Regions from separate parts of the Bradyrhizobium sp. Cp5.3 genome, predicted to be linked through region 2. Evidence: riboswitches for the same ligand, from Rfam matches in the RefSeq annotation. Region 2 holds a riboswitch; the other holds the start of a gene.
The links. Region 2 has a riboswitch for cobalamin ahead of K289_RS0133175 (DUF1636 domain-containing protein). Riboswitches for the same ligand answer to the same signal wherever they lie in the genome.
Positions count from the first base shown of each region.

Region 1 (4,414 bases), on a different contig from region 2:
GAAGCAGCACGGCGGCGCCATCATGGTCGACAGCGATTTCGGCCGCGGCAGCACCTTCACTGTGACCATCCCGTTCGGGCGCGCGCATCTTGCCGCCGAGCAGGTCGCCGAATGCGCGATCGCGTCGCTGCCGATCGGAAGCCGCGTCGAGGCCTATGTCCAGGAGGCGCTGCGTTGGCTTCCGCACGACGCGACCGAGACGGATCTGCGTGGCGACCTCGCCCTCGAGAGCGCATCGGAGACGCCGGACGCGTTGACGAGCGACGGTGGCGAGCGGATCATCCTGGCCGACGACAATGCCGACCTGCGCGACTACGTCAAACGGCTGCTCGACGCGCAGGGCTATCGGGTCGAGGTGTTTTCCGACGGGCGGGGGGCCCTCGAGGCCGCTCGGCGGCAGCGGCCCGACCTCGTTCTTTCCGATGTGATGATGCCGCGTCTCGACGGCATCGGGCTGCTCGCCGAACTGCGCGGCGATGGTCAGCTGCGGGGATTGCCCGTCATCCTGTTGTCGGCGCGGGCCGGCGAGGAGGCGCGAGTCGAGGGCCTCGAGGCCGGGGCCGACGACTACGTCAACAAGCCGTTTTCGGCGCGCGAATTGCTGGCACGCGTGCGCGCCAATCTGCAGCTGGCGCGGATCCGGCGAGAGGCCGAAGAGACGCAGCGCCAGCAGGCGGCGCGGCTGGAAGCCGTGGTCAACACGGTGCCAACGGCAGTGTGGTTCACGCACGATCGGAGCGCCGAGCACATCTTCGGCAATGCCTATGGTGCGCGCCTGCTGCGGGTCCGGCCCGATGCGAACATGTCGCTGTCGGCACCGCCGCCCGAGCGTCCGGCCTGCCGCATCTTTCGCGACGGCCGCGAAGTTGCGGCGTCCGAGTTGCCGTTGCAGCGCGCCGCGCGCGGCGAGGAGGTCGGCAACGAGGAGCTGGAGATCCGCTTCGCCGACGGCGGGTCCGCAACCGCGATCTTCCAAGCCTCGCCGATCGTCGATGTGACCGGACAGTTTCAGGGCGCGGTCTGCGCAGCCATCGACATTTCCGAGCGCAAGCGCCAGGAACGCCATCGCGAGTTGCTCGTCAACGAGCTCAATCACCGCGTCAAGAACACGCTGACCACCGTGCAGTCGTTTGCGCTCCAGACCCTGCGCAATGCCCCGAGCCTCGGCGAGGGGCGCAGGGCCTTCGACGCCCGCCTGATCGCGCTCTCGAAGGCGCACGACGTACTGGTGCGGGAAAACTGGGAGTCGGCGGAATTGCGCGAGGTCGTGATCGAAGCCCTCGGCGCCTACGCCGAGGGGGCCGACGGCAGGATCGCGATCGCCGGTCCCGACTTGCGGATCAAGCCTACGGCGGCGCTCGCGATCTCGATGGCGCTGCATGAGCTCGCGACCAATGCGGTGAAGTACGGCGCGTTGTCCCGAGGCTCTGGAAAGATCCAGGTCGGATGGGACGTCGGCGAGCATTTCGAGCTGCGCTGGATCGAGCGCGGCGGTCCCACCGTTGTGGTCCCGTCGCGACGCGGCTTCGGTACGCGATTGATACAGCAGGGCCTTCCCCACGAATTCGGCGGCGCGCAGGTCGAGCTGGGGTTCGAGCGCGAGGGCGTCGTCTGCGTCATTCGCGCGCCGCTGCACGAAATCCGCGCCAATTTTGCCGCGCATGATGAAGCCACCGCTGACGGAGGGAATGACGATGTCTGAAATCGATCTCGCCGGTCAGCGGGTCCTCGTCATCGAAGACGAGGCGTTGGTCATGATGTTGCTTGAGGACAGCCTTCTCGACGCCGGGTGCGAGATCGCCGGCGTCGCCGCGCGCATCGACGATGCGCTCGAGAAGGCCACCTCGTTCAGCTTTGACGTCGCCGTCCTCGACGTCAATCTCAACGGACGGCAGACCTTCGACGTGGCGCGCCGCATTGCGGAGCGCGGCATTCCCCTCGTCTTCGCAACCGGCTACGGCGCTGCGAGCCTGCTCGCGAATTTTCACAACGTTCCGATCCTGCAGAAGCCGTTCCAGCAACAGGATCTTGAGGCCGCGCTACGTCTTGCGATCTCGAGGCGACCGGGCGAGGGCAATGTCGTCGCGCCCTGGGAGGACCTTCATTCGATCGATGAGCCTCGTCAGTAACGTGCGACAACGGCGCCATGCGACGATCGGATTGACTCCGGCTCTGGAGAGCCGGTAACATTCTCGCCGACGGTTCTCCTCACGGAGATCAAAAGGGAACGTGGTGCGGGGTTGTCCCAACGCCACGGCTGCCCCCGCAACTGTAAGCGGCGAATCTTTCGTCATATGCCACTGGGAATCTCGGTCCTGGGAAGGCGACGCAAGGTAGCGACCCGCGAGCCAGGAGACCTGCCGTCAGCCGTGGTCGCACGCGAAGATGTCGGTCGGGGAGTACAGACATTAGCTTCACCGGAGCAATAGCTCCGTCGTGAAACCTCGTTCGCTGTGACGTGCCACTGACGTCTCGCCGAGGTTCTAACTGTGTCCCTTATTGTCTTTGCCGCTAGGCGCTTTCGCGCCGGCCTTCTCGCGTCCGTTTCTCTGCTGTCTCTGGATTTCTCTGCCGCTTTTGCGCAGCAATCGGCGTCACCCGATCTGTTGCCTCCGGTCGAGGTCGTGCCGTCCAGACCAGTCGCGGGCATCGTGCAGTTGCCTCCCACAGCTCCGCTGCGGTCACGCCCACGGCGCGAGGCGCTCAAGCCGCCTCAGGCACCCGCGTCAGCGACGCCAATCACTGCATCGCCACTCGTGATTAGCCCGACCGGCATTGCGACACCGGCGGGACAGGTGGCAAGCTCAGTCACCGTGATGACCGAACGGGATATCCAGACCCGGCAATACCGCACCGTGCCCGACGTTCTGAACACGGTGACGGGATTGAACGTGGTGCAGACCGGCGGGCCGGGCGGACAGACCTCGGTGTTCATGCGCGGCACCAATTCCAACCACACCAAGGTGTTCGTGGACGGAATTGACGTTGGCGATCCCTCAACGCCGAACGAGGCCTTCGATTTCGCGCATCTTTTGACCGCCGACATCCAGCAGCTCGAAGTACTGCGCGGGCCGCAGAGCGGCCTCTACGGCTCGGACGCAATCGGCGGCGTCATCTCGATAGTCACCCAAAAAGGCGAGGGGCCGGCACGCGCGACGGCGTCGATCGAGACCGGATCGTTCAACACGTTCAACCAGACCGTGGGCCTGCGCGGCGCGCAGGACAACTTCAACTATGCTTTCAATGTGGCGCATTTCCATGCGGGCGACATCCCCGTAACACCGCTTCAGTTGCTGCCCCCGGGGCGGAAGGCGAACGGCAACAACTACGACAACATGACCTACTCGACCAAGCTCGGGCTCGACATCAACGAGAACTGGTCCGTCAACAGCGTCGTTCGCTATACCGACGCGAGTTTGCTGTTCACCGGCGACGGCGGCTTTCCGAGCACGCCGAACGCCGCGCAAAGCACCCATGCGGTCCAGCAGCTCTTCAACCGCGACGAAGCGGTCTGGTCGCTGCTCGACGGCGGCATCAGGAATTATTTCGCTGTGAACTATGCGAGCAGCCGCAGCACCGACATCGGCCCGGAAGATCCACTCGCGACAATCACGACCGGCGAGCGCATCAAGTACGACTGGCACGTCGTTACCGAGCTCACGCGGGGCAACAATCTCGTCGTCGGCGCGGAGCAGCAGACCGAGCGGATCGATACGACGGGATTCTCGGCCGAGAACGGCAACAGGGCCGCATTCATCGAATTGCAGTCGGAGTTTGTGAAGCGCTTCTTCCTCGTCACGAACGTCCGCAACGACCACAATGACCAGTTCGGCGAGCGCGCGACCTATCGCGTCGCGCCGGCCCTGATCGTTCCGGTGACCGAGACCAAGCTGAAGGCGAGCTACGGGACTGGCTTCAAGGCGCCCACGCTGAGTGAGCTCTATCAGAATTTCCCGACCTTCGGCTTCTTCGGGAATCCGAACCTGAAGCCGGAGCAAAGCGAAGGCTATGATGTCGGCTTCGAGCAACCTCTCTTCAGCGACCGCATCCGGTTCGGCTCGAGCTATTTCCACAACAGTATCACCAACCTCATCACCACCAACGCCACCTTCACGTCCTATGCGAACGTAAATCTCGCGACGACCGAGGGCACCGAGAGCTTCGTCTGGGCGCAGGTCACGGAGCGCTTTGGCATTCGCGCCGACTACACTTTCACCCGCGCCGTCGATGCCGGAACAGGGCTGCAGCTGCTGCGCCGGCCACAGGAGAAGTGGAGCGCGACAGCGACCTGGATGCCGATCGATCCGCTTATGCTGTCCGCGACGGTGCTCCACGTCAGCGACTGGCGGGATGTCACGCGCGACGGTTCGGTGTCCGGGATCGTTACGCCCGGCTACATGCTCGTCAATTTGCG
Region 1 is NZ_AUFA01000003.1:269,025-273,438, forward strand. It holds gene K289_RS43975 (ATP-binding protein) at 1-1,702, shown strand, start outside; gene K289_RS43980 (response regulator) at 1,695-2,129, shown strand; cobalamin riboswitch at 2,183-2,380, shown strand; gene K289_RS0106585 (TonB-dependent siderophore receptor) at 2,490-4,414, shown strand, end outside.
Region 1: another riboswitch for cobalamin. It lies ahead of K289_RS0106585 (TonB-dependent siderophore receptor); the one in region 2 lies ahead of K289_RS0133175 (DUF1636 domain-containing protein).

Region 2 (4,414 bases):
CACGCCGCGCGCGGGATCGTAAAAGCCCCTCTCGGGAACGTTCATCTCGCCGACCACCGGGCCGGCATAGAGGCCCGAGGCCAGCGCAAGCTGCGCGATCGCGGCTTGGGCCGCGACGGGACCGCCGGTGTCGCAGAGCACCTTGAGCCGCCGCAACGTGGAGACCGGCAGGGTCGAATACGCGTCCAACCGCGTGTCGTCGCGGCCATCAGCCGGCAGCACCGCCAGCACGATGCCGCGCGCCTTCGCCAGTTGCTGCAGGGCCGCGAGTCCGTAGGACCAGTAGGACTCCCCGCCGATCAGGCGCACCAGGATGCCGCGCGCCTGCGTCAGCGAGCGCTCGATATAGGTATCGACCGAGAGCGGGTGACGGAGCTCCGCGAGGTTCGCAAGCCGCAGCGACGGCAGGCTGTCGCGGCCGCGCCGCCAACCGGCCGCGAACGCAGCAAGATCGGAGTCCGAGAACGAGAGCACCACGAGATCGGCCGGGTCCTGGCCGATGTCCCTTGGCGTCGCGGTCTCCTCCAGACCGCGGCTCTCGCGGAAGACGACATGCATCAGATACCAAGTCCCGCCTTGATTGCGGCCTCGTCGATATCGCCGTGCTCGCCGATCACGACGAGCTTCGACTGCCGTGCGCCCGAACCCCAGGCCTTGTCGAACTGGTGCCGCACGCGCTCGCCGACCGCCTGCAGCAACAGGCGCATCGGCTTGCCCGCGACCGCGATATAGCCCTTGGCGCGCAGCACGTTCTGCTCGCGCGCAAGCTTCTGGATCGATGCGACCAGCGTCTCGACGTCCGTGACCTCTGGAAGATCGATCACGACGGAAGCAAAGTCGTCATGCTCGTGCTCTTCCTCGCCATCGTGATGCGAGGGACGCGCCGCAAGATCGTTCTCCGCGGCGGCGCCAAGACCAAGGATCACGCGGGCGTCGATCGCGCCGTCGGTGACCGGCAGCATCGGCACGCGGCGCGGCATCTCGGCCGCGATCGCCGCCTTGGCCGCTTCGAGTCCTGCCACGCCCGCAAGGTCGGCCTTGGTCAGCAGCACGATGTCGGCGCAGGCGATCTGGTCCTCGAACACTTCCGACAGCGGCGTCTCGTGATCGAGATTCTCATCCGCCGCGCGCTGCGCGTCCACCGCATCCGGGTCCGGCGCGAAACGGCCGGCGGCGACAGCCTCGGCATCGGCGAGCGCGATCACGCCGTCGACCGTGATGCGCGAGCGAATCTCGGGCCAGTCGAACGCCTTGAGCAGCGGCTTGGGCAACGCCAGGCCCGAGGTCTCGATCAGGATGTGATCGGGCTTCACAGGCCGCGCCAGCAGCTGCTCCATGGTCGGAATGAAATCGTCGGCGACAGTGCAGCAGATGCAGCCATTGGCGAGCTCGACGATGTTCTCTTCCGGACAGTTCGCGTCGGCGCAGGACTTCAGGATCTCGCCGTCGACGCCCTCGCTGCCGAACTCGTTGACGAGCACCGCGAGCTTCTTGCCGTTGGCATTGCTGAGGAGGTGCTGGATCAGCGTGGTCTTGCCCGATCCGAGGAAGCCGGTGACGACCGTGACCGGGACTTTTGCGAGCGGGTTCATTCAGCGGCCTCCGGCACGACAGCAATGGGGGGAATGCGGGCAAGCGACTGCTTGCGGAAGATCTCGGGACGGCTGCGCCAGGGCACGATGCCGTCGGGCGCCGCCGCATAGGCCGTGGCACCCGCGATCACATCGCGCGCATGAACATCGGACAGACGGCCATAGACATAGGACCAGCGGCCGGGCGCGCTCAGCGCCACCGAGCAACCCTGGCTGCAGGCCGACAGACATTCGACGGGAACCACGGTGACGCCCTCGGGCACCCCGGCGTCGAGGATCGCACCGTGCAGCCGCTTGCCGGGCGTGACCTCGCCCTCTGCGAGTGTCTGGCCGGCACGGCAGGTGATGCAAACGTGAAGCGTGACGGTCATCGCCCCTTCCATGAAAGACGGCCGGAGGCGATGAGGCGCACGAGCCGTTCTGGCGGCCCGTTTCCCCGTCGCGGAACACCCCGTCCGCCGGTCTCAAACTCCGCGCTGGCAGGTCTCCCGGCTTGCGGAGCAGGGTTTGTCCCTTCGTCCCCCGCCTTCCCGATCCCCCAGGGGATCAGTGGCTTCGGGCATCTCTCCGGTCACGGTCGCGGGGGCGGCTGCATTTTGGGCTCAAATCTTACCGATTCGCGCCCTATCGCATTCCCTCTTCGCCTGTCGTAGGACAGGAACCAACGCGGGCCCACCATTTGCCCATGGCCGCCACTTGTCAAGCCGAAGGACCCCGTCCGATGACGCCTGAACCGGATACCCAAAGCACCGAGGACACCGACGCCCGGCACGCCGCGAAAATGGCGAAAATCAAGGTCGCCCGCGACAAGATCATGGCGACCAAGAGCGGCGAGAAGGGCCTCATCATCGTCCATACCGGCGCCGGCAAGGGCAAGTCCTCCTCGGCCTTCGGCATGATTGTCCGCTGCGTCGCCCACGGCTTTCCCTGCGCGGTCGTGCAGTTCATCAAGGGCGCCTGGGACACCGGCGAGCGGCGGCTTTTGACCGGCCATTTCGGCGATCTCTGCCAGTTCCATGCGATGGGCGAAGGTTTTACCTGGGAGACACAGGACCGCGCCCGCGACATCGCCGCGGCGCGCGCGGGTTGGGAGAAGGCGAAAGAGCTGATCGCCGATGAGCGGCTGCGCATGGTTGTGCTCGACGAGATCAACATCGCGCTGCGCTACGACTATCTCGATATCGCCGAGGTCGTCGACTTCCTGAAGACCTCGAAGCCACCGATGACGCATGTCGTCCTCACCGGCCGCAACGCCAAGGACGAACTGATCGAGATCGCCGATCTCGTCACCGAGATGACGCTGGTCAAGCATCCGTTCCGCTCCGGCATCAAGGCGCAAGCCGGCGTCGAGTTCTGAGACAATTTTCGCAATGACGCGCGCATTGATGATCCAGGGGGCCGGCTCGGACGTGGGCAAGTCGCTCATCGTCGCGGGCCTTGCGCGCGCAGCTAAGCGGCGCGGCCTGCGCGTGCTTCCCTTCAAGCCGCAGAACATGTCGAACAATGCCGCCGTCACCGTCGACGGCGGCGAGATCGGCCGCGCCCAGGCGCTCCAGGCGCTCGCCGCCGGTGTCGAGCCGCACACCGACATGAACCCGGTGCTGCTGAAGCCCGAGACCGATGTCGGCGCGCAGGTGATCGTGCAGGGAAAGCGCATCGCGACCGCGCGCGCGCGGGACTACGCCGCGATGAAGCCCTCCTTGATGGGCGCGGTGCTGGAGAGTTTTGAGCGGCTGAAGGCGCGCGCCGATCTCGTGCTGGTCGAAGGCGCCGGCAGCCCGGCGGAAGTCAATCTGCGCAAGGCCGATATTGCCAATATGGGCTTTGCGCGCAAGGCCGACGTGCCGGTCGTGCTGGTCGGCGACATCGATCGCGGCGGCGTCATCGCGCAGCTCGTCGGCATCAAGACGGTGATCGATCCGGATGACGCCGCGATGATCCGGGGTTTTATCATCAACAAGTTCCGTGGCGATCCCACGCTGTTCGACGATGGCTACCGGCTGATCGAAGCCAGGACGTCCTGGCGCGGTTTCGGCGTGCTGCCCTGGTTCGCGCGCGCCGGCGAGCTTCCGGCCGAGGATGCGCTCGGATTGCGGGACGCGCGAAAGCCCGGTCAGTGCAAGATCGCATGTCTCGCGCTGTCGCGGATCGCCAATTTCGACGACCTCGATCCACTGAAGCTCGAGGCTAGCGTCGATCTCGTGATGGTGCGTCCGGGTGAAGCGATCCCGGGCGACGTGCGCCTCGTCATCATTCCCGGCTCCAAATCCACCCGCGGCGACCTCGCCTTCCTGCGCGCGCAGGGCTGGGACATCGATCTCCTTGCGCATCACCGCAGGGGCGGCCATGTGCTCGGCCTCTGCGGCGGCTATCAGATGCTCGGGCGCAGCGTCGCCGATCCCGACGGAATCGAAGGGCCTGCGGGCGAGACGCCGGGCCTCGGGCTTCTCGACGTGACGACGGAGATGAGCCCGCAGAAGACGCTGACGCGCGTGTCGGCCGTGCATGCGGCGACGAGTGCGCCGATCGAGGCCTATGAGATTCACATCGGCCGCACCGAAGGGCCCGATCGCGCGCGCGCCTTTGCTATGCTCGACGGCGCGCCGGAAGGCGCTACCTCAAGCGATGGACGCGTCCAAGGCAGCTACCTGCACGGCCTCTTCACCTCGGACGATTTTCGCAAGGCGTTTCTCGCAAAGCTCGACATTCCCGCAGGCGACGAGCCCTACCATGCCAGGGTCGAGAGCGCGCTCGATGCGCTCGCCGATCACATCGAGACACATCTCGATGTCAAAGGGCTGCTCGCGCTGGCGCGCTGAGCG
Region 2 is NZ_AUFA01000039.1:8,545-12,958, reverse strand. It holds gene cobN (cobaltochelatase subunit CobN) at 1-558, opposite strand, end outside; gene cobW (cobalamin biosynthesis protein CobW) at 558-1,592, opposite strand; gene K289_RS0133175 (DUF1636 domain-containing protein) at 1,589-1,963, opposite strand; cobalamin riboswitch at 2,053-2,273, opposite strand; gene cobO (cob(I)yrinic acid a,c-diamide adenosyltransferase) at 2,314-2,949, shown strand; gene K289_RS0133165 (cobyric acid synthase) at 2,963-4,411, shown strand.